DNA from 4 places in the Halomonas sp. YLGW01 genome. Region 2 is predicted to be linked to each of the others. Evidence: predicted binding sites of a transcription regulator. Region 2 holds the regulator's gene; each other region holds the start of a gene.
The links. The regulator FNR, encoded in region 2, switches genes on or off when oxygen is low (the NO sensors DNR and NnrR bind a similar motif). The targets are predictions, from matches to a motif close to TTGATNTANATCAA.
Positions count from the first base shown of each region.

Region 1: clpB (ATP-dependent chaperone ClpB) is a predicted target of FNR. The motif match lies at 2,384-2,397, and genes of this name have one in related genera.
Region 3: IEJ03_RS08975 (cytochrome ubiquinol oxidase subunit I) is a predicted target of FNR. The motif match lies at 2,439-2,452, and genes of this name have one in related genera.
Region 4: IEJ03_RS09475 (Hsp20/alpha crystallin family protein) is a predicted target of FNR. The motif match lies at 2,656-2,669, and genes of this name have one in related genera.

Region 1 covers NZ_CP062005.1:317,445-324,786, forward strand. Annotated here, with positions in the region: gene IEJ03_RS01575 (outer membrane protein assembly factor BamD) at 1-449, opposite strand, end outside; gene rluD (23S rRNA pseudouridine(1911/1915/1917) synthase RluD) at 598-1,557, shown strand; gene pgeF (peptidoglycan editing factor PgeF) at 1,586-2,344, shown strand; gene clpB (ATP-dependent chaperone ClpB) at 2,523-5,126, shown strand; gene IEJ03_RS01595 (sugar porter family MFS transporter) at 5,265-6,632, opposite strand; gene IEJ03_RS01600 (acetolactate synthase 3 large subunit) at 7,272-7,342, shown strand, end outside.
Region 2 covers NZ_CP062005.1:2,854,750-2,862,091, forward strand. Annotated here, with positions in the region: gene IEJ03_RS13100 (FixH family protein) at 1-39, shown strand, start outside; gene IEJ03_RS13105 (heavy metal translocating P-type ATPase) at 86-2,584, shown strand; gene ccoS (cbb3-type cytochrome oxidase assembly protein CcoS) at 2,581-2,856, shown strand; gene IEJ03_RS13115 (sulfite exporter TauE/SafE family protein) at 2,853-3,596, shown strand; gene hemN (oxygen-independent coproporphyrinogen III oxidase) at 3,667-5,082, shown strand; gene fnr (fumarate/nitrate reduction transcriptional regulator Fnr) at 5,284-6,030, shown strand; gene ttcA (tRNA 2-thiocytidine(32) synthetase TtcA) at 6,131-7,060, opposite strand; gene IEJ03_RS13135 (3'-5' exonuclease) at 7,251-7,342, opposite strand, start outside.
Region 3 covers NZ_CP062005.1:1,939,657-1,946,998, forward strand. Annotated here, with positions in the region: gene cydB (cytochrome d ubiquinol oxidase subunit II) at 1-855, opposite strand, end outside; gene IEJ03_RS08975 (cytochrome ubiquinol oxidase subunit I) at 859-2,274, opposite strand; gene IEJ03_RS08980 (calcium/sodium antiporter) at 2,488-3,474, opposite strand; gene IEJ03_RS08985 (paraquat-inducible protein A) at 3,637-5,004, shown strand; gene pqiB (intermembrane transport protein PqiB) at 4,994-6,658, shown strand; gene IEJ03_RS08995 (ABC-type transport auxiliary lipoprotein family protein) at 6,676-7,272, shown strand.
Region 4 covers NZ_CP062005.1:2,038,534-2,045,875, forward strand. Annotated here, with positions in the region: gene IEJ03_RS09465 (sulfite exporter TauE/SafE family protein) at 1-650, shown strand, start outside; gene yejK (nucleoid-associated protein YejK) at 806-1,801, shown strand; gene IEJ03_RS09475 (Hsp20/alpha crystallin family protein) at 2,046-2,588, opposite strand; gene IEJ03_RS09480 (erythromycin esterase family protein) at 2,785-4,104, opposite strand; gene IEJ03_RS09485 (glucose 1-dehydrogenase) at 4,264-5,058, shown strand; gene trxC (thioredoxin TrxC) at 5,198-5,656, opposite strand; gene IEJ03_RS09495 (ABC transporter transmembrane domain-containing protein) at 5,834-7,342, shown strand, end outside.

The sequences.
Region 1 (7,342 bases), 920 kb from region 2:
AAGTCGCCGTAGGAGTCGCGGGTGGCGCCCAGGTCGCGCTTGGAGATATCGATCAGCTTGAGCCCCTCGAGGCTGAAGCGGCCCGCCTGATAGGCGGCCAGACCGCGCATGTAGTAGGCGTAGTCGACCTGGGGATGGTCTGGCTGCAGGCGGATGAAGCGGCTGGCCGCGGCTCGCGCCGATTCCCAGTTGTCGGTCTGGTAATAGGCGTAGATCAGCTCCAGCTGCGCCTGCTCGGCGTGCTCGCCGAAGGGGTAGCGGGCGTCAAGCGCCTCGAGCCGGCTCACGGCGTTGGTGTAGTTCTGCGCCTCCAGCGCCGTCATCGCCTGCCGGTAGAGCTCCTGTTCCGCGATCTCGTCGGGAACGGTGTCGTTGCCGGCGCAACCGGCGAGCAGGGCGGCCGTCAGGGCGTAGGCGCCCAGCCGTGTGCCACGGGGGAAAACGCGCATCATGGTCCTCGTCTCAAACAACCCGGATGGCCGTGGTAGAATCACTGGCGGCTCATCATAAAGCACTCACGATAAACCACTCAGGGCAGGCCGCAAAGCGCCAGGCCCGGGTCCATCGCGAGTGCCACGTCAAAGGCACAAAGCCCCCATGTCAGAAACCGTACATCGCGACGCCCGCATTCCCGAGGCCATGGCCGGCCAGCGCCTCGATCAGGCGGCGGCCGAGGTCTTCGCCGATTTCTCCCGTGAGCGCCTCAAGGGCTGGATAAAATCGGGCGACCTGACCCTCGACGGCGCCCGTGCCAAGCCCAAGGATAAGATCTACGGCGGTGAGCAGCTGGCGCTCTCCGCGGTGATCGAAGACGAGCTGCGCTTCGAGCCCCAGGCTATCGACCTGGACATCGTCTTCGAGGACGCCGCGGTGCTGGTGATCAACAAGCCCGCGGGCCTGGTGGTGCACCCGGCCGCCGGCAACCCGGACGGCACCCTGCTCAATGCGGTGCTGCACCACTGCCCGGATCTCGCCAGTGTGCCCCGGGCCGGCATCGTGCACCGCCTCGACAAGGACACCACCGGCCTGATGGTGGTGGCCAAGACCCTGGCCGCCCAGACCGCGCTGGTCGAGCAGCTCCAGGCGCGCAGCGTCTCGCGGGAGTACGACGCCGTGGTCACCGGGGTCGTGACCTCCGGCGGGCGCATCGAGGCACCGATCGGTCGCCATCCCAAGGATCGCAAGCGCCAGGCGGTCACCGCCTCCGGTAAGCCGGCGATCACCCACTACCGGGTCACCGAGCGTTTCCGCAACCACACCCACGTGCGCTGCAAGCTCGAGACCGGCCGGACTCACCAGATTCGTGTGCACATGGCGCACCAGCGGTTCCCGCTGATCGGCGACAGCCTCTACGGTGGCCGCCTCAAGCTGCCCCCCGGGGCCGACGAGGATCTCAAGGACCTGCTGCGCGGCTTCCCGCGCCAGGCCTTGCATGCCCGCAAGCTGGCCTTCGTGCACCCGGAGAGCGGCCAGCGCCTCGAGTTTCGTGCCGCGCTGCCGGACGATATGCTGATGCTGCTCGATTACCTGCGCGATGATCACGAAACCATGCGATGAGGCCCTGGCCTCGCTGAGGAATCCACCGATGACGGCCCCCGTGACGACCCCGCACCCGACCCTGGTGCTGCCCGACTGGCCGGCCCCGAGCACGGTGCGGGCCCTGGTCACCACCCGCGAGTCCGGCCCCAGCGAGGGGCCCTTTGCGGCCTTCAATACCGCCGAGCATGTCGGCGACGACCCCGCCCAGGTGGCGCGCTGTCGCGAGCTGCTGCAGGCCGAGGTGGGCAGCGACCGCCCGCTTCTGTGGCTCGACCAGGTGCATGGCGCCAACGTCCAGCAGGTCTATGCCCCGGGAGCGCCCCAGGCCGATGCCGCGGTGGCCTTCGATGCCGGCCATGCCTGCGTGGTGCAGACCGCCGACTGCCTGCCGGTGTTCTTCTGCGACAGGCTGGGCACCCGGGTCGGCATCGCTCATGCCGGCTGGCGGGGGCTCGCCGGCGGCGTGCTCGAGGCCACGGTGGCGGCCCTCGCCACCGACCCCGGCGAGCTGATGGCCTGGCTGGGGCCGGCGATCTCCAACGCCCAGTTCGAGGTCGGCCCCGAGGTCCACGACGCCTTCGTCGCCGTGCAGCCCGAGGCCGAGAGTGCCTTCGAACCGAGCCCCTATCGCCTCGGTCACTACATGGCCGACCTCTACCGCCTGGCGCGCCTGCGCCTCGAACGCCTGGGCGTTGCCCACATCAGCGGCGGACACTTCTGCACCGCCTGCGAGCCGCGCTTCTATTCCCACCGCCGCGATGACGGTGTCACCGGCCGCATGGCCAGCGTGATCTGGCTGCGCTGACGGAAAGCCGCTCGAATCGGGCTTTTCCCCGGCATTTCGTTGATTTCGATCAACCCCCGTGTCGCTTTCAAGGCCGGCGCCTTGAAAGCGGGCCACCATACCTCCATTGATACTGTCAAGACACGACACAGGCAGGCGGTGCGTCCGATCGCGCCGCCGCCCTCATGGAGGACATGCGATGCGATTCGATAAATTCACCGGCAAGTTGCAGACCGCGGTGGCCGATGCCCAGTCCCTGGCGGTGGGGCGTGGGCACAACCAGCTCGACCCCGGCCACCTGTTGATGGCGCTGCTCGAGGAGCGCGACGGCGGCCTGAAGGGGCTGGTCGGCAAGGCTGGCGGCGATGCCGCGGCCCTGCGCAGCGGTCTGGCCAGTTACCTGGATACCCTGCCCGAGGTCGGCCAGTTCGACGGTGAGGTGCAGCCGTCCCGGGACTTCGTGCGCCTGATGAATCTCGCCGACCGGGAGGCTCAGAAGCGTGGCGATCAGTTCATCGCAAGCGAATTGGTGCTGCTGGCGGCGCTTGCCATGAACCATGCGGTCACCAAGGTGCTGACCCAGGCGGGGCTCAATCAGAAGTCGGTGGCCGCGGCCATCGAGAGCCTGCGCGGCGGCCAGAAGGTCGACGACCCCAACGCCGAGGAGTCCCGCGAGGCGCTGGCCAAGTACACCCTGGATCTCACCGCCCGGGCCGCCGAGGGCAAGCTCGACCCGGTGATCGGCCGCGACGACGAGATCCGTCGCACCATTCAGGTGCTGCAGCGGCGTACCAAGAACAACCCGGTGCTGATCGGCGAGCCTGGCGTCGGCAAGACCGCCATCGTCGAGGGCCTGGCCAATCGCATCATCGATGGCGAGGTGCCGGAGGGGCTCAAGGACAAGCGCGTGCTGTCGCTGGACATGGGCGCGCTGCTGGCCGGGGCCAAGTTTCGCGGCGAGTTCGAGGAGCGCCTCAAGGCGGTGCTCAACGAGCTGGCTCAGGAAGAGGGTCGGGTGATCCTGTTCATCGACGAGCTGCACACCATGGTCGGCGCCGGCAAGGCCGAGGGCGCCATGGATGCCGGCAACATGCTGAAACCGGCGCTGGCTCGCGGCGAGCTGCACTGCGTGGGCGCCACCACCCTCGATGAATACCGCAAGTACATCGAGAAGGATGCGGCGCTGGAGCGGCGCTTCCAGAAGGTGCTGGTCGACGAGCCCTCCGAGGAGGACACCATCGCCATCCTGCGCGGCCTCAAGGAGCGCTACGAGGTCCATCACCGCCTCAATATCACCGACTCGGCGATCATCGCCGCGGCCAAGCTGTCGGCCCGCTACATCACCGACCGCCAGCTGCCCGACAAGGCCATCGATTTGATCGACGAGGCCTCCTCGCGGATCCGCATGGAGCTCGACTCCAAGCCCGAGGAGATGGATCGTCTCGACCGGCGCCTGATCCAGCTCAAGATGGAGCGCGAGCAGCTCAAGAAGGAGACCGACGAGGCCTCCCAGAAGCGCCTGGAGAGCCTCGAGGCGCAGATCGACGAGCTGTCCCGGGAGTACGCCGATCTCGACGAGGTGTGGAAGGCCGAGAAGGCCAGCATCGAGGGAGCCGCTCAGTACAAGGCCGAACTCGACAAGGTGCGCATCGAGCTCGATGCCGCCAAGCGCCAGGGTGACCTGGGGCGGATGTCCGAGCTGCAGTACGGGGTGATCCCCGAGCTCGAGCGCAAGATCGCCGAGAGCGAGGAAAGCGAGACGACGGATACCTCGAAGCACACCCTGCTGCGCTCCAACGTCACCGAGGAGGAGGTCGCCGAGGTGGTATCGCGCTGGACCGGCATCCCGGTGTCCAAGATGCTCGAGGGCGAGCGCGACAAGCTGCTGCGCATGGAAGAGGCGCTGCACGAGCGGGTGATCGGTCAGGACGAGGCGGTCACCGCGGTGGCCAATGCGGTGCGCCGCTCCCGGGCCGGGCTCGCCGATCCCAACCGTCCCAACGGCTCCTTCCTGTTCCTCGGCCCGACCGGGGTGGGCAAGACCGAGCTGTGCAAGTCGCTGGCCCATTTCCTCTTCGACACCGAGGAGGCGATGGTGCGCATCGACATGTCCGAGTTCATGGAGAAGCACTCCGTGGCTCGGCTGATCGGGGCGCCTCCGGGCTACGTCGGCTACGAGGAGGGCGGCTACCTGACCGAGGCGGTGCGCCGCAAGCCCTACTCGGTGCTGCTGCTCGACGAGGTCGAGAAGGCCCATGCCGATGTCTTCAACATCCTCTTGCAGGTGCTCGAGGATGGTCGTCTCACCGATGGCCAGGGGCGCACCGTGGACTTTCGCAACACGGTGATCGTGATGACCTCCAACATGGGCTCGGACATCATCCAGCGCATGGGCGGTCAGGACAGCGGTGATAGCGAGAAGGACTACGCGCAGATGAAGGAGATGGTGATGGCGGTGGTCGGTGATCACTTCCGTCCCGAGCTGATCAACCGCATCGACGAGGTGGTGGTCTTCCACGCCCTCGGCCAGGAGCAGATCCAGGCCATCGCCGGCATTCAGCTCGACCGGCTGCGGGTGCGGCTCGCCGAGCACGAGCTCACGCTCGAGGTCAGCGACGAGGCTCTGGCGCAGCTCGCGGTGGTGGGCTTCGATCCGGTGTTCGGCGCCCGGCCCCTCAAGCGGGCGATCCAGAGCCGGCTCGAGAACCCGCTGGCGCAGGATTTGCTGGCCGGCAAGTTCGCCCCGGGCGATACCATCAAGGTCGCAAGCGAAGACGGGACGCTGGTGTTCAGCAAGGAGTAACGCTCGCCCCCGCGCCAGGCATGCCGGCTGGTATAGGGGTCGGCGCATCAAGAAGGCCCGCCTCTCAGGAGGCGGGCCTTTTGTCTTTCGGCGCTCGAGCGTAGGCGCCTGTGTGTCAGGCGAGTGCGCGGGGCGCGATCAGCGGGTGCCGGCGGAGGCGGGGCGTGCCTTCGGCGTCGGCTCGCGGACCAGGCGCTCCTGCAGGGCCTCCAGTGACACCCCCTTGGTCTCGGGCATCAGGAACTTCACGAACAGCACCTGCAGCGCCATCATCACGGCGAAGAAGGCGAACACCGGGCCGCCGTTGAAGGTGCCCAGCACCCAGGGCATCACCAGGGTGATCAGGGCCGCGCAGATCCAGTGCACCGAGCTGCCGAAGGACTGGCCGCGGGCACGCACATGGTTGGGGAAGACCTCGGCGATGAACACCCAGATGATCGCCCCCTGACTGATCGCATGGGACGCGATGAACAGCCCCAGCAGCAGCGGCACCTCGAGTCCGCCGAGCTCGCCGAGGAAGAAGGCCCGCGAGATCAGCACCAGCGAGACCAGGTAGCCCACCGAGCCGATGTACAGCAGGGTACGACGACCCAGGCGGTCGATCAGGGCCATGCCGGCCATAGTGAAGATCAGGTTGACCAGGCCGATGCCGGCAGAGGAGAGCAGGGCGACGCTGCTGCCGAGCTCGGCGGCCTCGAGCACCCGCGGCGCGTAGTAGATGATGAAGTTGATGCCCGAGAGCTGGTTGAAGAAGGCGATCAGGAAGGCCAGCAGGATCGGCAGGCGGTAGCGCCCCGAGAAGAAGGGGGCATGCGCGTTCTGCTCGCTGGTCTCAGCGGCGCGGATCGCGGCGATCTCGCGATCCACGTCGGCGGCGGGGTCGATCTTCCTCAGCACCTCGCTGGCGCCCTCAACGTCGTTGCGCTTGAGGATCAGCCAGCGCGGGCTCTTCGGCACCCGACAGATCATCAGGGTGTACAGGAGCGCCGGCACGGCCTCGATGCCCAGCATCCAGCGCCAGGCGTCCTCGCCGAGCAGCGAGCCCAGCACGAAGTTGGACACGAAGGCCATCAGGATGCCGAACACGATGTTGAACTGGTACAGGCCGACCAGGGCGCCGCGATGCTTGGCCGGCGCAATCTCGGAGATGTAGGTGGGGGCGGCGACCGAGGAGATCCCCACGCCGATGCCGCCGATCAGGCGGAAGAAGGAGAACCAGTAGGGGTCGGTGGCCAGCGCCGAGCCGACGGCGGAACCCAGGTAGAGGATACCGATCAGTACCAGGGTGGCGCGACGGCCCAGCTGGTCGGTGGGCCAGTTGCCGCCGATGGCGCCGATCACCGTGCCCCACAGCGCCATCGACATGATTAGCAGGCCGTGCTGCAGGTCGCTGAGCCCCCAGAGGGTCTGAATGGGCTTGTCGGCGCCGGAGATGACGGCGGTATCGAAGCCGAACAGGAAGCCGGCGAGGGCCACCGTGATCGACCATTGGACGATGCGAGACATGCGGGTTCTCCTTGCAGGGTCGCCTTTCGTCTCCGCTTCTTGAATTCCCCAGGTGAATCGATTCACTTGAGGGCCAAAAAAAAGCGCGGCGAAAGGCGCTGGTGGTTAGTGTTATAGATGGGTGAATCGTGTCAGCAGTTCGCCATTACAGCAATTGGCCGCCCTTTCTGCCACCCGGGGTGTCTTAGACATTGGTCTAGGAGTCGCGGCGTCGGTACCATGATGCCCGCACCCACAGGGCCCTCACGACATCCCTCAGACGGTCGAAACGGCGTGTTCGCGTCGGCGCGTCGCGTGATCGCGGTTTCACGGTTGACACCACCGGGGGGCTATTGGACTCTTGACGGTTCCTGATTGCGGGCGCGGACGAATCCGGGCGATCCCCGACCGCCGCGCGAAGGGTAGGTCTCAGGACCTCTACCCGCCGAAGGATTTTCCGGGCACGGCTACCCGCCTGGCTCGGCCGACGCCCCGACACGGCGAACTGCCGTGATGTGAGTGCAGGCCCCATCCGGGCCTAATGACGCCAGGGTTTGGCATCAGGTGCCGGCATCGACCGGCCGCGGCATACCGCCGCACTCGACTTGCGTGACCCTTTGGGCACGGCAAGGCACTCGAGACCTCCAGGGGAGAAACACAGTGGAACTGCTTTCCGGCGCCGACATGATCGCCCGCTTCCTTCAGGACGAGGGCGTCGAATATATCTATGG
Region 2 (7,342 bases):
TTTCGCCTGACGGCCCAGGCCAAAGACGAGACGCCCTGATGCCCAAGGCAAGGATGCAGGGCCCACCCCGCACGTCGCCCGCCTCATGAGCGTGATGGAGCAATCACCGGCGAGCGTTGCGATCGGCTGCTACCACTGTGGCAACCCGGTACCCGACGGGGCGCCCTGGCGACTGACCCTCGACGAGCAGGTGCACCCGCTATGCTGCCCCGGCTGCGAGGCGGTGGCTCATGCCATCGTCGCCGGCGGCCTGGCCGGCTACTACCGCTTTCGCACCGAACTCCCCGAGCGGCCCGACGAGGCCCAGGCCCGGGCCGAGACCTGGCAGGTCTTCGATGATCCCGCGCTGCAGAGCGAGTTCGTTCACGCCGACGGCGACGAGCTGACCGCCACTCTGGCCGTGGATGGCATCACCTGTGCCGCTTGTGCCTGGCTGATCGAGCACCGCCTGAACGCCCTGGACGGCGTCACCTCAAGCGCCGTGAACCTGAGCCACCACCGATTGCAGGTCGGCTGGGACCCGGCGCGCATTGCCCTCTCGCAGCTGCTCGCCGAGCTGGCCGCGATCGGCTACTCTGCCCAGCCCTACGAGCCCGACCAGGCGGCGCAGCGGCTCAGGCAGGAAGAGCGCATGGGCGTGCGCCGGTTGATCGTCGCCGCCGTGGCGATGATGCAGGTGATGATGTTCTCGGTGCCGATCTACGTCAGCGCCCCCGGCGAGCTGTCTGCGAACTTCCTGGCGCTCTTCCACTGGCTGTCCTTCGCCCTGGCGACCCCGGTGGTGCTGTTCTCGGCGGCCCCCTTCTTCCGCAACGCCCTGCGCGACCTGCGTACCCGCACCCTGGGCATGGACGTGCCGGTCTCTCTCGCCATCGGCGGCGCCTATCTCGCCAGCGGCTATGCGGTGCTCTCGGGCCAGGGCGAGGTCTACTTCGACTCGGTGTCGATGTTCACCTTCTTCCTGCTGTTCGGGCGCTACATCGAGATGCGCGCCCGGCGACGCAGCGGCCACAGCGGCAATGCCCTGGCCGGGGTGCTGCCCGCCTCGGCGGTGCGCCTCGAAGCCGACGGCGCCGAGCGCGTGCTGCCCGCCAACCGCTTGGCGCCCGGCGACCGGGTGCTGGTCCGGCCCGGCCACGGCGTGCCCGCGGACGGCATGATCGAGGACGGCACCTCGAGCCTGGATGAATCGATGCTGACCGGCGAGGCGCAGCCGGTGACCCGAGGCGTCGGCGACGCCGTGACCGGCGGCAGCCACAACGTCGACAGCCCCCTGGTGGTGCGCGTCACCCATGCCGGGCGCGAGGCGCGCGCCACGGCGATTCTCGACCTCACCGACCGGGCCTTCGCGAGCCGCCCCCGCATCGCCGAGCTGGCCAGCCGCTGGGCACACCTCTTCGTGCTGCGCCTGCTGGTGGTCAGCGCGGGAGTGGCCATCGCCTGGACCTTCATCGACCCCTCACGGGCACTGTGGGTGACGCTCTCGGTACTGGTGGTCACCTGCCCCTGCGCCCTGGCCCTGGCCACCCCCACGGCGCTGACCGCTAGCCACGGCCGCCTGCGGCGGCGCGGCGTGCTGATCACCCGCGCCCACGCCCTCGAGGGCCTCGCCCAGGCGACCCGCGTCGTCTTCGACAAGACCGGCACCCTGACCACCGGCCGCATGACGCTTACCGAGACACGCCTCGTCGACGCCGCGGGGCCCGCGGCCGATGACGCCTGCGACGCCAAGCGGGCGCGCGCCATCGCCGCGGCCCTGGAGGCGCACTCCGAACATCCCATCGCCCGTGCCTTCGCGCCTCACCGGGACTTGGCCGTTCACGCCGAGGCACTGCTCAGTCGCCCCGGCGAGGGCGTGGAGGGCCGCCTCGCCGGCCGCACCTGGCGACTCGGCAAGCACGCCTTCGCCGCCGGCACCGAGGCCCCGGCGCCCCCCGATGCGGGCCGCTGGCTGCTGCTCGCCTGCGAAGGGCAGCCGCGGGCCTGGTTTGCGCTCGACGATGCCCTGCGCGACGATGCCCTGGAGAGCGTGCAGGCCCTCAGGCGCCTGGGGCTTTCGGTCGAACTGCTCTCCGGCGACCAGGCCCCGGCCGTCGAAGACCTGGCCCGTCGCCTCGGCATCGATGACTGGCGCTCAGGCGCCAGCCCCGAGGATAAGCTCACCCATATCGAGGCCCTGCAGTCGCAAGGAGAATCGGTGGTGATGGTCGGCGACGGCATCAACGACGTGCCGGTGCTCGCCGGCGCCGAGGTGTCGATCGCCATGAACGGCGCCACCGACCTGGCCCGCACCCGGGCGGATGCCGTGCTGCTCAGCTCACAGCTGACGCGTATCGTCGAGGCCATCGAGGTCAGCCGCGCCACGCGCCGCATCATTCGCCAGAATCTCGGCTGGGCGCTGTGCTACAACCTGTTCGCCCTGCCCCTGGCCGCCTGCGGCCTGGTACCGCCCTGGCTCGCCGCCATCGGCATGTCGGCAAGCTCGCTGGTGGTGGTCGGCAACGCCCTGCGACTAGGCCGCGCCCGTCGCGGCGTGCTGGATGAGGCGACAGCGCCACTCACTCCTCCCGTGGAGGCCCCATGAGCATTCTCTACCTGCTGATTCCGCTGTCCCTGATCCTGCTGTCCCTGGCCGTCTGGGCCTTCTTCTGGGCGGTCAAGAACGACCAGTTCGAGGATCTCGAGGGACCGGCGCATCGCATCCTTTTCGACGATGACGAGAATGACCTCTCCCCGGCCGCACGACAGCGCCAGCAGAAGCGCGGGATACACACGGCCTCCGCGCCCGACGACGCGACCACCGAGCCCGACACGGCTCAGGCGCGGCATGACGACCACAGGAACGGGCCGCCATGAACCCGACCGGCCTCGATCTGCCCCCGCTGGCCGCCGCCTTCGTCTTCGGCCTGCTCGGCGGCGCCCACTGCATCGGCATGTGCGGCGGCATCATGAGCGCGCTGAGCTTCGCCGTGCCCCCCAGCATGCGTCATCCGGCGCGACTCACGGGCCTGCTGCTCGGCTATAACCTGGGCCGCCTCCTGAGCTACATGACCGCCGGCGCCCTGGTGGCCGGGCTCGGCACCCTGATTGGCGGGCTCGCCGGCGGCGTCCGCCTGGCGCTTTCGACGCTATCCGCCGTGATGCTGATCCTGATGGCGCTGTATATCGCCGACTGGTGGAAGGGTCTGCTCAAGGTCGAGGCCCTGGGACGACGCCTGTGGCGCCATCTGGAGCCCGCTGGCCGACGCCTAATGCCGGTGGTGAGGCTGCCCCAGGCCGTCGCCCTGGGGGCGGTCTGGGGCTGGCTGCCCTGTGGGCTGGTCTACTCGATGCTGGCCTGGAGCCTGGCCACCGCCGAGCCCCTGGCGGGGGCCGCCCTGATGGCGGCCTTCGGGCTCGGCACCCTGCCGGCGCTGCTAGCCACCGGGCTCGCCGCCCGCTCGCTCGGCAACCTGATCCGCCACCCGGCGACGCGCGCCCTGGCGGCGACGCTGATCATCGCCTTCGCGCTCTGGCAACTGGCGAACACCTGGCTGCCCGGCGCCGGGCACGGCGGCGAACATGGCGCCGTGACGGGCCATTTTCACGGGTCTTGACCTGACGCAAGGGCAGGCAGCGGGGGCGGCACTAGACTGGAGACATTCTCATCCAGTGGAGTGACGCCCGATGTCCAGTTCCACGCCCACGACCAGGCCCGCCCCATCATCGTCTCGCGCCTGGGATCCGGCACTGCTCAAGCGTTACGACATCAACGGGCCACGCTATACCTCCTACCCGACCGCGCCCTCCTTCCACGACGATTTCGGCGCCGAGGACTATGAAGCGGCGCTCTCGCGCAGCAACGCATCCCATCGCCCGCTGTCTCTCTACGTACACGTGCCCTTCTGCCGGCGCATCTGCTTCTACTGCGCCTGCAACAAGATCGCCACCAAGAACACTCGGCTGGCCGAGCCGTATCTGTCCCGGCTCGATCGCGAGATGGTGCTGACCAGCCGCCAGCTGGACACCTCCCGCGAGGTCACCCAGCTCCACTGGGGAGGCGGTACGCCGACCTTCCTGACGCTTGGCCAGATGAGCGACCTGATCGACCGCCTGGAGGCGCGCTTCGGGCTCAGCAGCTCCCCCGAGCGCGACTATGCCATCGAGATCGATCCCCGGGAGGCCGACGTGCTGACCCTGCGCCACCTTCAGGCGCTGGGCTTCAACCGCCTGAGCCTCGGGGTTCAGGACCTGGATCCGACCGTCCAGCGGGCCATCAACCGGGTCCAGCCCCGGGTGCTGACCGAAACCCTGATCGACGAGGCCCGGCGGCTGGGGTTTCGCTCGCTGAACCTCGACCTGATCTATGGCCTGCCGCACCAGACGCCGGCGAGCTTCGCCGCCACCCTCAGCCAGGTCATCGAGATGGCCCCGGCTCGGCTGTCGGTATTCAACTATGCCCACCTGCCGAGCCATTTCGCCCCCCAGCGGCGCATTCGCGAGGCCGATCTGCCGGACAGTGATGCCAAGCTTGCCATGCTGCAGGCCACCATCGAGATGCTCGAGGACGCGGGCTATGCGCACCTCGGCATGGATCACTTCGCACGGCCCGACGACAGCCTGGCCCGTGCCCAGCGCCAGGGCACCATGACTCGCAACTTTCAGGGCTACTCCACCCACGGCGACAGCGATCTGGTGGGGCTCGGCGTTTCGGCCATCAGCCGCGTGGACGACGGCTACGCCCAGAACCCCACGGCGCTCGCCGACTACGAGACGGCGCTGGACGCCGGACGGCTTGCGACCGCCAAGGGCATACGGCTGAGCCTCGACGATCGCCTGCGCCGCCGGGCCATCGAGCGACTGATGTGTGATCGGCACCTCGATCTCGCAGCCCTGGGGCGCGAATTCCAGGTCGATGCGACCACCCGGCTCGCTGATGCCCTGGCTCGCCTGACGCCCGCCTTCGAGGACGAGCTGATCGAGCAACACGGCCACCGACTGACCGTGACCCCGCGCGGACGGCTGCTGATCCGTCATCTGGCGATGGCCTTCGATGCCCACCTGCCCCAGCAGACCACGCAGCGCTTCTCGCGCATTCTCTGAATCATTCGTTCTGCCCGCTTCCGGCATGAGGCCCCCCGCCAGGCGCCCTCATGCAACCGAGCGCCGGACGCCTGCACCCGGGACACTTTGTCTCAGCGAGCCCTTTGTACCATCGAAGCCCTTTGTCTCGGCCGGGCTCTCTTCCATAATGAAGCCACTCAATGGACTAGACTGTGCAGGGACGCCGACAAGGAGATGGAGATGCCCGCTAACGCGCTCGGCCAAGGCGCTCGCCTGACCGAAACCCGCTGCCAGACCTGCAGTCTCAGTTCGCTGTGCCTGCCCCTGGCGCTGGAAGTGGAGGACATGGACCGCTTCGATGCCATCATCCGGCGGCGCCCGCCGCTGAAGAAGGGCGAGACACTGGTGCGCCAGGGCACACCGTTCTCCAGTGTCTACGCGGTGCGCTCCGGCAGCCTCAAGCAGCTGAGCAGCGAGGGCAGCGGGGATGAACAGTTGACCAACTTCTACCTGCCCAGCGAACTCGTCGGCCTGGATGGCATCGACGAGGAATGCTACCCCGGCACGGTGGTGGCGCTGGAGACCACCACCGTCTGCGAGATCCCCTTCGACCGCCTCGACGGGCTGTCTGAGCACCTGCCGGAACTGCGCACACAGCTGTACCGCAGCCTGAGCAAGGAGTTGCGCGACGACCGGCGCATGCTGCGTCTGCTCTCCCGCAAGACCGCCGACGAGCGCCTGGCGAGCTTTCTCGTCAATCTGTCGTCGCGTTTCCGCCGTCGCGGCTACTCGCCCTACAGCTTCCGGCTGTCGATGTCCCGCGCCGACATCGGTAACTACCTGGGCCTCGCCGTGGAAACTGTCAGCCGCATCCTGGGACGCTTCCAGCAGCAGCAGCTGGTGGCCGTGTCGGGTCGCGAGGTCAATATCCTCGATCTCGAGATCCTGGCCGAGCGCGCCCAGGACGGCTGCTCGCAACACGGCTAGCCGCCGACCGTCGCCCCGGCAGGACGCGCCACCATGAAAAACGCCAAGCCCGGAGGCTTGGCGTTTTCTTGTGCTGCAGAGGAGAGCGCGTCGGTGCGGGCTAGGCCTCACGGCCCAGATCGAGGGCATCGATGCGACTCTCGCGGCGGCGCGCCTGTTCGGCTTCGAGCCCCTTGAAGTCAAAGAGCTCGCGATCGGCAAGCTGAGACGGCGCCACGTTGGTCACCGCCTTGAACATGCTCTCCAGGCGCCCGGGATGCTTCTCTTCCCACTCGGCCAGCATCTCCTTGACCACCTGGCGCTGCAGATTGGGCTGCGAGCCACACAGGTTGCAGGGAATGATCGGAAACGCCATGCGCTGGGAAAACTCCTCGATATCGGCCTCGCGGCAATAGGCCAGCGGGCGAATCACGATGTTCTTGCCATCGTCGGAGAGCAGCTTGGGCGGCATCGACTTGAGACTGCCACCGAAGAACATGTTCAGGAACAGGGTCTCGAGGATGTCCTCGCGATGATGACCGAGCGCCACCTTGGTGGCGCCGATCTCCTCGGCGAAACCGTAGAGCGAGCCGCGCCGCAACCGCGAGCACAGCGCGCAGGTGGTCTTGCCCTCCGGGGTCTTCTCCTTGACCACCGAGTAGGTGTCACGCTCGAGAATGTGGTAATCGACACCGATACCATCCAGGTATTCCGGCAGCACATGTTCGGGGAAGCCGGGCTGCTTCTGGTCCAGGTTGACCGCCACCAGCGAGAAGTTCACCGGCGCATTGCGCTGCAGGCTCCTGAGGATCTCCAGCATGGTGTAGGAGTCCTTGCCGCCCGACAGGCAGACCATGACCTTGTCGCCCTCCTCGATCATGCCGTAATCGATGATGGCGTTGCCGACCTGACGGCGCAGGCGTTTCTGCAGCTTGTTGAACGCGCGCTTGTCATTGGCTGCGGCATCGGCCGCCGCAGCATCGGCTGCCGCAGCATCGTGGGCAGAGACAGCGGAGACGGTAGAGGGGGAGGTCACGGCAGTATCGGTCATGATCGCAGCAAAAGTGGACGGAAATGAGGCACCATCTTACCACTCGCGCCCGATCCTAGCGACCGGGCGCGACAGTCAGCCTGCGTCAAGTGCGCGGGCATGGAGACCTGCCAACGGGTCATGAGCCCGACGCCGAACCGCAGCCGTCTGATAGCTGAACAGCGCATGGGCCTCGCCATGGCGGCGGGGATCAGGCCGTAGCGCGACTGGCCTTGTTCAGGCGCACGTACATCAAGGCGGTGGTGACGGCGTCACCGAGGGCCGTGTGTCGGCCCATGACCG
Region 3 (7,342 bases), 920 kb from region 2:
GTGATCCGGCGGCACGATCACCGGCCACTTGCTCACCACCAGCCCCAGATAGGTGAAGATGAACATGCCCAGTGTCGCCAGGAAGGGCATGCCTTCGCGCCGGCGGCTCACCCAGCGATGGATGCCATAGGCGCAGGCCAGCGCCAGCACCGGCAGCAGCCAGATCAGGGAAACCTCGCCGAACCAGCGCTCACGCACGCCACCGTCGACGAAGGGCGTCCAGACACTGATGATGGCGAACACCACCAGCACCGCGGCCAGAAGCTTCGGCGTGATGCGATAGGCCCACTCCTGCACGTGACCTTCCGACTTCAAGATCAACCAGGTGGCACCGAGCAGCGAATAGCCGGCCATCATACCGAGGCCCGTGAGCACGGTGAACGGGGTCAGCCAGTCCAGTGCGCCGCCGACATAGACGAAGCCTTCGGTCTCGAAACCCTGGATGTAGGTACCGACCACCGCCCCCTGGGCGAAGGTCGCGACGGCCGAGCCCCAGCAGAAGGCACGGTTCCACCAATGCCGGTTCCGTTTGGACTTGAAGCGAAACTCGAAGGCCACGCCGCGGAAGATCAGCCCCGCCAGCATCAGGAAGACGCCGATATAGAGCGCCGGCAGGAACACCGAGTAGACCAGCGGAAAGGCGCCGAGCAGGCCCGCGCCCCCCAGCACCAGCCAGGTCTCGTTGCCGTCCCAGATCGGCGCTACCGAGTTCATCATCACGTCCCGGGAATCCTCGTCCGGGGCGAAGGGGAAGAGGATGCCCAGACCGAGATCGAAGCCGTCCATCAGCACGTACATGATGATCCCGAAGCCGATGATCCCGGCCCAGATCAGTGACAGATCGAAGGTTTGCATGGCTCAGCTCCTGACTGGATGACCGGCGTCATCATCGAAGGGAATGTGGCTGGCAGACAACGGCCGCTTGGCGCGCTCGATATCATCGACCACCGTCTCCTGATCGTGGGGCAGCATGCCCTGGCGAATGACCCGCAGCAGGTAGTAGATGCCGGCCCAGAACACCACCGTGTAGACGGCCACGTAACCGATCAGCGTGAACAGCGCCATGCCGCCGGTCAGCGAGGGCGTCACCGCCTCGTCCTGGGTCATCAGGCCGTAGACCAGCCAGGGCGAGCGCCCCGCCTCGGTGACGATCCAGCCCGCCAACACGGCGATGAAGGGCGTGACCGACATGCCGACAAGCACCTTGAGATAGCGCTCATGGCCATAGACACGGCCGCCGCGACGCAGCCAGAGGCCGGTCACCGCCACGCCGATCATCGCAAGGCCCAGCGCCACCATCACGCGGAAGGACCAGAACACCAGGCCCACCACCGGCTGCTCGGCGACCGGTACGTCCTTGAGCCCCGGGACCACGCCATCGACATGGTGGGTCAGGATCAGGCTGGCGAGGCTGGGGATGCCGATCTCGACCAGGTTGTCCTGGGCATCCTTGTCGGGAATCGCGAAGAGCAGCAGCGGCACATGAGACTGGGTTTCCCAGTTGCCCTCCATGGCAGCCACCTTGGTGGGCTGGTGCTCCAGGGTGTTGAGGCCATGGAAGTCACCGACCACCGCCTGGGCCGGGGCCAGCACCAGCAGCAGCCACAGGCACATCGACAGCGCCTTCTTGTTGGCGGCCACGTCACGCCCCCGCAGCAGGAACCAGGCACTGACCCCGGCCACCACGAAGCCACCGGTCAGGAAGGACGCCATGCCCATGTGCACGAAGCGATAGCCGAAGGAGGGATTGAAGAGTGCCTCGGCCCAGGACGTCACATAAAAGGTCCCGTCGACCAGTTCCACCCCGGCGGGCGTCTGCATCCAGCTGTTGGCGGCGAGGATCCAGAACGACGAGATGAAGGTCCCTACGGCGACCATGATGGCCGCAAACAGGTGCACGCCCTGCGGGACCTTGCCGCGGCCGAACAGCAGCACGCCGAGGAAGCCGGCCTCGAGGAAGAAGGCGGTCACTACCTCATAGCTGAGCACGGGGCCCAGGAAGTTGGCCGAGGCCTGGGCGAAGTTGCTCCAGTTGGTGCCGAACTGGAAGGACATCACGATGCCGGACACCACCCCCATGCCGAACACCACCGCGAACACCTTGGTCCAGAACACCGCCAGGCGCTCCCAGGCAGGGTTGCCATTGGCGAAGAACAGACCGTTCAGTAGCGCGATGTAGGACGCCAACCCGATCGTGAAGACCGGAAAGATGGCATGAAAGCACACCACGAAGGCGAACTGGAGTCGCGACAGAACGAGTGGATCAAGCTCCATAAGAGCCTCCCTGAGCCTAGGATAATGGCGATACCGCTAGTGAAATTCACTGCCTTGCGATGAAGTTACGACTAACGCCACCCATGCTATGCCAAACCTGCATGTAAATCGTCGCTTCAGGTGTGTCGCGATGCCGCACTTTCACCCCTCGGGCATGTGGTTGATTGCCGCACATCACGCGCGGGCTCGGCTCGAGCTTCCCGGCTCGATGCCTCAACCGCCGCCCTGGATCACCACCCTGACCAGATAGGCCGTGTAACCGACAAAAAGAGCCAGCAACAGGCCACCCTCGAGGCGGTTGATGCGCCCGCCACGACCTTTGATCCCGAAGGCGAAGACGGTCATCGCCAGGGTCATCACCGCCATCACCGGCCAGTCCCGCATCATGACCTCGCCGCCCACCTGGATCGGCGTGATCACGCCGGCCAGCCCCACCACGCCCAGGGTATTGAAGAGGTTCGAACCGACCACGTTACCCAGCACCAGATCATGCTCGCGACGACGCAGGGCGCTTAATGAGGAGGCCAGCTCCGGCAGCGAGGTGCCGATCGCGACGACGGTCAGGCCGATGATCAGATCGCTGACGCCGAAGGCCTGGGCGATGGCCACCGCCCCCCAGACCAGCAGGCGAGAACTGGCGACCAGCAACACAAGCCCCACCAGCGTCCAGGTCACGCTGGCCTTCAGCGACATGGGATGACTCTCGAGGCTATGATCGGTCTCACTGGCCAGGGTGTCGGTGGCGGCCTCGGCCTGGCGCCCCTGCCAGATACTCGCGCCGATGAAGGCCGCCAGCGCCACGAGCAGGATGAGCGCCTCCGTCGTGTCGATCACCCCATCGCGCAGCTGCCAGGCAGACAGCAGCGTGGCCCCACACAGGATCGGCAACTCCCGGCGCAGGACCCCGGACTGCACGGCAAGCGGCGCGATCAGCGCCACCAGCCCGAGAATCAGCCCGATGTTGGTGATGTTCGACCCGTAGGCATTCCCCAGCGCCAGGCCCGGATTGTCCTGGGCTGCCGCCAGCGCCGAGACCATCAGCTCCGGCGCCGAGGTGCCGAAACCGATCACCAGCATGCCGATCAGCAGCGGCGACAGGCCCAGATAGCGCGAAGTCGACGCCGCCCCGTCGACGAAGCGCTCGGCGCTCCACACCAGCAACGCCAGTCCGGCGATGACGGCTACTATCGGCAATCCCATAGACTCCCTCTCCCTGTGTCTCGCTGTGTTGTCCTGGCAAGCCGCCCCGTTGGAGCGGCGCCGGCTGTCGCCATGCCCTGCCGGCGCACTGTAGCATCGAGTCCGGCCAGGATTGTATGTCTTCTGCCAGCCGTCATAATGGGGAAAAGAAGGAACTCGGCCTTGATCGATACGCATAGTCCAGCCCCCTCCCTCCCGGCACATGAGGGCCCTCCCGAGACGCAACCGTCCCGGCGACGCCTGCGCGCCTGCCACGAATGTGACTGGCTGGTCCAGCTACCGCCGCTGCATCGTGGCCAGAGCGCCGACTGCCCGCGTTGCGGCCACACCCTGTCGACCCGTCATCATCGTCCGGCCGAGCGCAGCCTGGCGCTCGCCATTGCCGCCCTGCTCAGCCTGGTCATGGCAATCAGCCTGCCCTTCGTGAGCTTTCAGGTCAGCGGCCTTGGCCATCGCATCAACCTGACCGAGACCGCCACCAGCCTGATCGGCCTGCACCAGCCGCTGGTGGCGGTGGGCGTGGTGCTGACCATCCTGGTGCTGCCGATGGTCTATCTGGCCAGCGTGATCTGGCTGCAGGTCGGCCTGCTACGCCGCTCGCTACTGCCCGCCAGCCGCGACATCGCCCGGACCCTCTCCCACCTGCATCCCTGGATGATGGCGGATGTGTTTATCGTCGGAGCCCTGATCAGCCTGATCAAGATCGCCGGCATGGCCGAGGTCTCGCTGGGGTTGGCCTTCTGGGCCTTCTGCTGTTTTGCCCTGCTGCTGTTGCTCACGACCCAGTCGCTCGATGCCGACTGGATGTGGTTCTCGCTGGCCGGTGAGCCCGCCGCTCCCGACGGCGCCGTGACGGGGGCCCGCGCCACGCCCCAGGGGCTGACCGGTTGCTCGACCTGTGGCCTGGTAAACCGCCTGGACGCGGACGGCAACGGCCGCTGTCGCCGGTGCGGCGAACGCCTGCACGCCCGCCTGCCCCACAGCCTACAGCGCACCTGGGCCCTGCTGGCGGCGGCCACGCTGCTTTACCTGCCCGCCAACCTCTACCCGATCATGATCACCACCTCCCTTGGTCACTCGGATCCCTCCACGATCATCGGCGGGGTCATCACCCTCTGGCAGCATGGCTCCTATCCGATCGCGGCCATCATCTTCATCGCCAGTATCCTGGTGCCGGTCAGCAAGCTCATGGCGCTGGCCTGGCTATGCCTGGCGGTTCCCCGCAGCGGCGAGCTGAATGCCGTCACCCGCATCCGGCTCTATCGGATCACCGAACTCATCGGCCGCTGGTCGATGGTCGATGTGTTCGTGGTGGCCATCCTGGTGGCCCTGATTCGTGCCGGCAATCTGATGTCCATCGCCCCGGGGCCGGCGGCGCTGGCCTTCGGCGCGGTGGTGGTGCTGACCATGCTGGCGGCCATGGCCTTCGATCCCAGGCTGATCTGGGACCCGCCCCTGCCCCGATCCCACCAGACCGGCGCTACGGCGCTTTCCACCTCCGCTGACAAGGACGTTGCCCATGACCACTGATGCGCCTGGCCAGGACACGCCCCCCTCTCGAGCTCGAGTCAGTCGTCACTCACGGCTGTCGCCGATCTGGATCGTGCCCCTGGTGGCACTGCTGATCGGCCTCTGGCTGCTCTATGACGACTACATCAGCCGCGGCCCCCAGGTCACCCTGATCATGAGCAATGCCGAGGGCATCGAGGCTGGCAGCACCCTGATAAAGACCCGCAACGTCGAGGTCGGCCGCGTCGAACAGGTCCGGCTGTCCGACGACCTGAGTCACATCCGCGTGATCGCCCGCATGAGCCCCGATGTGGAACCGATGCTGGTCGAGGACGCCCGCTTCTGGGTCGTCAAGCCGCGTATCGGGCGGGAAGGCATCAGCGGGCTCAACACCGTGCTGTCCGGTGCCTATATCCAGCTGCAACCCGGCAGCAGCAACGAGTCGAGCTATCGCTTCGAGGTGCTCGAGCAGCCCCCGGTGGCGCCTGCCGATGCCGAGGGTATCCGCCTCAACCTGGTGGGCCAGCTCGGCAACTCCCTACGGGTAGGCGATCCTGTGACCTATCACGGCTTCACCGTCGGCCGCGTCGAGGAAGCCCGCTTCGACCCCGAGACCCGGCGCATGCGCCATCGTGTCTTCGTCGAAACGCCCTACGACGTGCTGGTCACCGACAGCACCCGCTTCTGGCCGGCCAGCGGCGTGGACCTCAAGCTCGATTCCGAGGGCGTGAGCGTCAACGTCGAATCCCTGGAAGCGCTGCTTGGCGGTGGCGTGACCTTCGGGGTGCCCGAGGATGTGCCGCTGGGCCAGCCGGTCAGTGCCGACACTACCTTCACCCTCTACGAGGACGCGGAGAGTGCCCGTCAGGGCACCTTCAACCGCTACTTGGAATATGTGCTGCTGGTCGACGAGACGGTGCGCGGCCTGTCCCGCGGTGCCCCGGTGGAGTTTCGCGGCGTGCGGGTCGGCACGGTGGCCGCCGTCCCCTGGGAGCTCAACATCGATGAGCGCTCGCGTCGTGCCGGCTTCGCCATTCCGGTGCTGATCCGCATCGAGCCGCAGCGGCTCGGTGAGAACCTGGAGACGCTGGATCTGGAGAGCTGGCGGACGCGCTTCGAGGGCTGGTTCGAGAACGGGCTGCGCGCCTCCTTGAAGGCCGGCAACCTGCTGACCGGCGCGCTCTATGTCGACCTCAACTTCCAGCGCCCGGCCGCCACCGATTACCTGGCCGACAGCTACCAGAATCGCCCGGTATTTCCCACCACTCCGGCGGGGCTCGCCCAGATCGAGCAGAAGGTCTCCAGCCTGCTCGACAAGCTCAATGGCCTGGAGGTCGAACCCGTGCTCGAGGGCCTGAATCGCAACCTGGCGGCGTCCGAAGCCATGCTCCAGGAAGTGCGCGCCCTGACGTCCAGCGTCAAGGCGCTCACCGAGGATCCCGATACCCAGCGCCTGCCGGGCGCCCTCACCTCGACCCTCGACGATCTCCGAGTCACCCTGGAGGGCCTGTCCCCCGGCTCCACCGCCTACGACGAGCTGACCGCGACCCTCGAGCGCTTCGATGCCCTGATGCGGGACCTGGAGCCGGTGGCCAAGACCCTGAGCGAACAGCCCAATGCCCTGATCTTCGATCGCCCCCGCGGCCAGGACCCCCAACCGCGAGCCCCCCGATGAACGGCAAGGAGAGCCCGATGCCCTTACTTCGCACCCTGGCCCTGGTGGCCATCCTGGCCTGGCTTGGCGGCTGCGCCACCCAGGCCGCACCGACGCGGCACTACAGCCTGCCCCCCGACCAGACGGCTCCGCCCGAGGCGACGAAGCACCAGGGGGCGGACGAGCATCTGCTGGTGGTGCGCCCCCTCGCCCTGGCGAGCTTCCTGGAGCAGCCGGGCATCGTGCTGCAGCTCGACGACATCACCCTGAACCCGGCCCGGGATCATCTCTGGGCCGAGGACCTGGGCCCGATGCTCGAGCGGGGCCTGCGCCGGCGCCTGGGCCGACGCCTGGCGGACACTCGTGTGCTGGCCGAGGCCAACCCGGCGGTTCCGCCGAGGGCGATGACCCTGCGCCTGGAACTCGAGCGCTTCCAGGGACGCCACGATGGCCAGGCAATGGCCGCCGGCCAATGGCAGCTACGCGGGGCCGACGGGCAGCTGCTGACCCTGGAGACCTTCGAGGTCGAGACGGCGCTTACGAGCGACGGCTATCCGGCCCTGGTGCGGGCGCTCGGCGAGAGCTGGGATACCCTGGCCGACCGGCTGGCGAGCCGCATTCGCGCCCTGCGCTGAGCGGTTAGCAGGCTTAAAAGCTGCGTCCAGCAGATTTTTCTGTCATCATGCGGGTCCGCGGCACTTTATG
Region 4 (7,342 bases), 820 kb from region 2:
AGGTGCTGTCCATCGAGAGCGCCGCCCTGCTTTGCACTCTGCTGGCCTTGTTCAACAACACCATGGCGCTTCGCGGGCACTGGCGCGACATCGACCTCGCATTGCTGCGCCGCCTGCTGCTGTTCGGCATGCTGATGCTGCCGGTGGGCTACTACCTGGCAATCTGGCTGGGCGAGTCTCGCGCCCCCTTGCTGGGGATGTTGCTGGGGTTCGTGATCCTGATCGCCTGCATCGCCCTGATGCGCTCTCCGGAACCCCGCGAGACACGCTCGCCGACCTGGCAATTTCGCCTGGCGGGGATGCTGTCGGGGCTGATGGGCGGCCTCTTCGCCGCCAATGGTCCGCCCCTGGTGGTGATGCTCTACCGCCAGCCGATGACCTTGATCGCGATCCGCTGCACCCTGCTGGGCACCTTCTTGATCATGGGGCTGGCGCGCATGGGGTTCTCGCTGGTGTCACCCGGCCGCGCCGGTGAACAGCTCCACGAGCTGCTGGTGTTGGGTGGCATCGGTGCCGTCGTGGTCGCCATCGTCACCGAGCTGGCCAGGCGGCTACCGCCGCCGCTAAGCGATCGCAACTTGCGTCGCACTGCCTATGCCATCCTGCTGCTGGCAAGCCTCAACCTCATCTACAAGGGGCTGACCGCCTGAACGCGATATCGACTGCACCAATGTGAAAAACGCAGGCCACGCCATGACTTGAGCCCGAAACCTCCTGTACCTGACGCATCCACGGCAGCGGGTGGACCAGCCGAGGGGCATCATGCGGTATCATCGCGGCCCCATGTCCGAGCCAAGGGTCAAAAATGCCGATTCTGACTAGCATCGTTCACACCATCGACAAGGCCGGCAGCGACGCCCCGGCGACCCTCAGGCCCGCCACTGCGGCCAGCGCCGAGAGCCCCGCCATGGGCGAACTGCTGGCCGGCCTCAACAAGGCCTATCACGGCAAGGCCAAGGCCTGGGGGCGCTTCGCCGAGGGCGAGGACGCCGGCGACTTCGCCCCACGCCTCGCGGCCTTCCTGGCGGGCGACCAGGACTTCGTGACCTTCACCCGCGAGCTTGCTGAGCGGGTCACGGCACTGGTCGACGACCACCTGCCGCTCGGCGGCCAGCTGCTCATCGCCCATGAGCGCACATGCGATACGGAATCGCTGATGCTGGCCCTGCTGCACCCGCGCCAGGGCTTCGCCATCGATAACGAGCAGCAGGTGGTACCCGCCAGCCAGCTCAACCTGACTCAGCCCTCACTGGCGGCTCGCATCAACCTCACCCAGTGGCAGGACGCCTCGCCGTCTCGCCAGTACCTGTCCTTCCTGCGCGATCGCGGCGGCAAGAAGCTCGCCGATGATGTCGCCACGTTGCTGGGCGCCCAGGAGGGCGTGGACGCCTCAAGCGAGACCCGCACCCTGCTCAAGGCGTTCAGCGACTATGTGGAGCAGGAAGACCTGCCCGAGGAGCAGAGCCGCGAGAAGACCGATGCGGTGATCGACTATGCCAGCGACCAGGCCAGCCGCGGCGAGCCGATCACCCTCGACGAGCTCTCCGAGCTGGTCGACGAGCAGCAGCCCAAGGCCTTCTACGACTACATTCGTCAGCAGGACTACGGCCTGGCGCCGGAGATCCCGCCGGACAAGCGAGCCCTTAACCAGTTTCGCCGCTTCACCGGCCGGGCTGGCGGCGTCTCGATCAGCTTCGACTCGCACCTGCTGGGCGACAGTGTGGAATACGACGCTGACCAGGACCGGTTAATCATCAAGAAGGTGCCCAACCAGCTGCGCGACCAGCTCAAGCGGAGCTAACCCCCGAACGACGGCTCAGCACCTCGAGAGCGGCCCCCTCTTGCCCCACGTCAGCCTCGGCCCACCCGAGGTTGGCTACCCTGCATTCAGAACCTGCCTCGTTGCGCAGACTCGCGTGCCGGATGGCGAAGCCAGGCGGGCATGCGAGACCCTGGTGGGCAGCGTAGAGACGATGAGCGACAAGACTCGCCAGGCCTGGTTTCGCAAGCTGCGCCGCCTGACATGACACCTGGCGCCCAAGTACCTACTTGATCTCGACCTTGCGCCGGTTGGCTTCCTTCTGCTTGGGCAGGGTCAGTTCCAGCACGCCGTCGTTGAAACTGGCCTCGGCCTTGTCGGTGTCGACCTCGCAGGGGAGCGACAGGGTCCGGGAATAGCTTTTCTGGGAGATCTCGCTGCGGAAATACTCGCCGGTCTCCTCCTTGGTTTCCTGCTTGCTCTCGCCCTTGATCGTGACGCTATCCTCGGTCACCGAGATGTCCAGATCCTCGCGCTTGATGCCGGGCAGCTCGGCCTTGACGATCAGTTCGGCATCCCGGTCGATGACATCGACCTTCGGAAGGTCCTGTTGCTCCAGGTGGCCGAAGCGCTCCCAGAGAGGATGCTCGCGGCGCCACATGGACGGCATCCAGCCGCGCTCGAACATCTTGTCGAACATGCGCTCCATTTCATGGAACGGGTTCAGTGCCTGGTGCTGGGGCTCCGTCAGCGCCTGGTCCGGCTCAGCCGTTGCCTTGTTCACCGCGGCGCTGGTCGGGTTGATGTGCTTGACGTTCTTCCTGGCCATGGTGTGTCCTCCTCGAAAAAGGCCCAATACCCATCAGGAAAGCTAGTCTGCGTCCGTCAACGGCTCGTTGACGTGTATCAAGAAGACAAGGGCCAACGGGAGCGCGGGCCCATTTTCAGTCGCCGGCATGAGCTCCGAATGGCCGATAGAGAAGAACAGCTTCATGATTCCGCCTGCCCGCCCTCAGCCGCCTATCTCATAGGCCGAAGGGATAGGTCTCGGGCACCTCCTCCTTGCGCCAGGGGCCGCCGGTGTCGAAGGGCTCGACCGCTGTGGTCTCGTCGAGATGGAAGACCGCATCGAACTGCCTGGCTAGCGAGGCGCGGAAGTAGTGGCTGCCCCGCTCCGTCTCCGGACGATAGATCACGCCGATGGCACGCTCCAGCAGCGGTTCATCGAGCGGCTCCGCCGCAGCGCCGGCCAGCGGCAGATAGAAGCGGTCCAGGCCGCTCTGGTGAAAGAGCCCCTCGTAGCTGTCCTGGCGAGCCGGGCGCACCCAGCGATGCTCGACCGGCCCATCCCAGTCGCGGGCGGCGGCCACATGGCCGGTGTAAGTGGTGAACCCGACCAGCAGCACCCGTTCGGCACCGAAGCGCTGGCGCGCCAGCTGGCCGATGTTGTGCTGGCCCCGCGCCCTGCCCATCTCGGTGGCACGGGCGTCGCCCAAGTGGGAGTTGTGCGCCCAGACCACCACCTTGCCCATCCCGCCCTGGCGGCGCAGGTGGTCGTGCAAGGCGGCCAGGGTCTCGGTCATGTGGGTATCCCGCAGGTTCCAGGTATCGACCCGGGAGCCGAACATCTCGCGGTAGTATTCCTCGGCGTGGACCACCACCCGCGCATTCTGCTCGGCGAAGAACTGCGCATCGGCCGCCCGCCGACCATCGGCGCTTAGGTAGTCCGGGGCCTTGTGAAGCAGCTCGATCAACAGCCGGATGGAGGCCGCCTCGCAGGAGGGGGTGAGGCCGAAGGCCACATCGCGCCCGTAGTGGAAGGGATCGCCGTGATGATCGAGACAGGCATAGCTCTCGCGGGCACGCTTGGCCTGCTCGGCGTCGATGCCTTCGAGGTAGGCGATCACCGCCTCGGCACTGCGGTGCAGGCTGTAGAGATCCAGGCCATGAAACCCCACCGGCGCCCCGGACCTGGCCGCGTTATGGTCGGCCAGCCAGGCGATGAAATCGCCCGCCTGGGCATTGCGCCACATCCACTGGGGAAAACGCTGGAAGTCGCCGAAGGCCTCGAGCAACGTGTCCTCGCCCTCGCCGGCCACGAAGCGGTTGAGGCGCAAGGCATCGGGCCAGTCGGCCTCGACCAGCACCGCCTCGAAGCCCGCCTCCTCGATCAGTCGCCGGGTGATCTCGCCGCGCAGGCGATAGAACTCGGCGGTACCGTGGGAGGCCTCGCCGAGCAGCACGAAGGAGCGATCAGCGACGCTTGAGAGCAAGGCATCGTAGTCGCTGGGACGCTCCTCGAGTCGCGTGGCAAGCTGGCGGACACAGGCAAGCGGCGTCACCATGAGAAAGCCCTCCCCACCCTTGTGAGCATGCCTTGAGTCTAGTCGCGGACCACGCCTCGACGGTCCGGCAACTGATCGTTCCTTGATGTGGGTCAGGCGCTTGCGTTGTCCGCAGGCACGCCGCAGGGTAAGGCCATCCGAACTTGAGGAGAGCAGACGATGAACAACGGCAAGGTGGTCTACATCACGGGCGGCGCCCAGGGCATCGGCCGAGGCATGGCGCTTGGCCTGCTGTCACGCGGCTACCGAGTCGTGATCGCCGATCGCGATCGAGAAGCCGGCGAGGCGTGCCTGGCGGAACTCGCCGAATGCGTGGAGGGGGCAGCGGCCCCTGGCGACCCCGAGGCCCTGAGCTTCCAGCAGGTCGACGTGTCCGACGAGGACCAGGTCAAGGCCAGCCTCGAGGAGACCCTGACGCGCCACGGGCGACTCGATGGGGTAATCAACAACGCGGCCCTCGCCGACCCCTTCCTGGGGCCCATCGAGTCTTTGACGCTTGAGACCTGGCACAAGGTGCTCGACACCAACCTGACCGGCGCCTTCCTGACCACCAAGCATGCGGCACCGGCGCTACGCAAGCATCGTGGCGCCATCGTCAATATCGCCTCGACCCGGGCGCTGCAATCCGAGCCCGACACCGAGGCCTATGCCGCCAGCAAGGGCGGCATCGTGGCGCTGACGCATGCCCTGGCGATGAGCCTGGGTTCAGCGATTCGCGTCAATGCCATCAGCCCGGGATGGATCGAGGTCGGCGAATGGCAAAAGCCCTCGCGCCGACAGGCCGCCGAGTTGAGTGACGGCGATCATGCTCAGCATCCCGCCGGCCGGGTCGGCGAGCCACGCGACATCGCGTCCATGGCGGCCTTCCTGCTTTCCGATGAGGCAGGCTTCATCACCGGCCAGAACTTCGTGGTCGACGGCGGCATGACCCGCAAGATGATCTATGCCCTCTAGATCTATGCCCTCTAGATCTATGCCGACTAGCTCTTGCCCGCCGGTCACTCCGGCAACGCGAACCTGTTGCATGCCGTCATGAGGCCATCGGGGCATCAGCACGCACTCACCCCTGCAGGTGCTCGTGGCCTAATAGCCCTCATAACAGATGCGGGGCCAGCCACTGCTTGAGCTGAGGGCCCTGCATGACGCCTGCCTGGCGGGCGACTTCCCGGCCGCCCTGAAACACCGCCAGGGTCGGAATGCTGCGGATGTTAAAGCGCCCGGCCAGCGCCTGCTCGGCGTCGGTATCCAGCTTGGCAAAGCGCATGCGTGGTTCCAGCTCACCGGCTAGCTGGGCGAAGATCGGCGCCATCGCCTTGCAGGGCCCGCACCAGGCGGCCCAGAAATCCACGACCACCGGCAGGTCGCTGCGGTTGACCACGGCATTGAAGTTGCCGCCATTGAGCTCGATCGGCGCGCCGGTGAACAGCGCCTGCTTGCACTTGCCGCAGCGTCCCTGGGCCAGTCGGGCGCGAGCAACCCGGTTCATGGCGACGCAATGGGGGCAGGCAAGGGTCAGGGTGTCCGCGGATGAGTCCGTCGTTGTATCGGCCATGAACGCTCCTGAAGTCGATGAAGGGGAAATTGTCAGTACGGGTTAGGTCGTTGGTAATATGGTCACGAGACGCATCTCCTTCAAGAGGCCTTCACCGGACCGCGTCGCCGCAGACCTCTCACCGCGTTCATCACTCGATCGCCACTCTCCATGCCCAGCCGAGGCCTGACACCCTCCATGACATCACGCCCGCATCCCCGCATCCTGCTGCGCCTGCTCTCGCTGCTGAGCCCCTATCGCACCCGCCTGATGCTGGCGGGCCTGGCCCTACTGGTGGCCTCGGGCAGCGTGCTGCTGGTCGGCCAGGGGCTCAAGCTGGTCATCGACCAGGGCTTCATCGCCGAGGATGCGGCGCGCCTCAATCAGGCGCTGCTCGGGTTGCTGGCGATCGTGGCCCTGCTCGCGGGGGCCTCGGCGCTGCGCTACTACCTGGTCACCTGGATCGGCGAGCGGCTGGCCGGCAATCTTCGCCGCCAGGTCTTCGATCATCTGCTGACTCTCGAGCCGGCCTTCTTCGAGCAAGAGGCGACCGCCGCCGACGAACCCCGCCATGGCGGGGCCGGCGAGATCCAGTCGCGACTGACCGCCGACACCAGCGTGCTGCAGAGCCTGTTCGGCTCGTCGCTGTCGGTGGCGCTGCGCAACCTGCTGATGCTGATCGGCGCGGTAGTGATGATGGTCGCGACCCAGCCCTGGCTCTCGGCGCTGGTGCTGTTGGGCATTCCCGCCACGCTATTGCCGATCCTGTGGTATGGCCGCCGGGTGCGGCGCCTGTCGCGATCGAGTCAGGATCGGGTGGCGGAGCTTGGCCGCTATGCCGGCGAGGCGCTGACCGGCATCCGCACGCTACAAGCCTTCGGCCACGAGCCCATTGACCGTCGCGACTACGGCACCCGGGTCGAAGAGGCCTTCTCCACCGCCATCGATCGCACCCGTCAGCGGGCCTGGCTGACCGGCATCGCCATGCTGGTCGTGTTCACCGCCGTCGGCCTGATGCTCTGGCAGGGCGGCCATGCGGTGCTCGCGGGCGACATGAGTGCCGGCGAACTCTCGGCGTTCGTCTTCTATGCGGTGCTGGCTGCCGGCGGTGTGGCAGCGCTAGCCGAAGTGGCCGGCGACGTACAGCGTGCCGCCGGCGCCGCCGAGCGGCTGCTGGAGTTGCTCGATGCCCGCCCGGCCATCACGGCCCCGGCCACTCCGCGAGCACTGCCCGCTAGGGTCGAGGGTGCCATCGGCATCGAGGCGGTGCGCTTTGCCTACCCGAACCGCCCCGACGCTCCGGCGCTCGATGGCATCGACCTGAGCATTCGCCCCGGCGAGCGAGTGGCGCTGGTCGGGCCCTCCGGCGCCGGCAAGAGCACCCTGCTGCACCTGCTGTTGCGCTTCTATGACCCCCAGGCCGGCCGCCTGACTCTGGATGGCATCGACCTGCGCGAGCTCGCCCCCCAAGCACTGCGCGCGCAGCTGGGGCTGGTCGCTCAGGAGCCGATGCTGTTCTCGGGCTCCGCTGCCGACAACATCCGCTACGGCAAGCCCGAGGCGAGCCTCGACGAGGTGCGCGATGCCGCCCGGGACGCCAATGCCCTGACCTTCATCGAGGCCCTGCCCCGGGGCTTCGATACGCCGCTGGGGCCCGGTGGCGTGCAGCTCTCTGGCGGCCAGCGCCAGCGGCTGGCGATCGCCCGG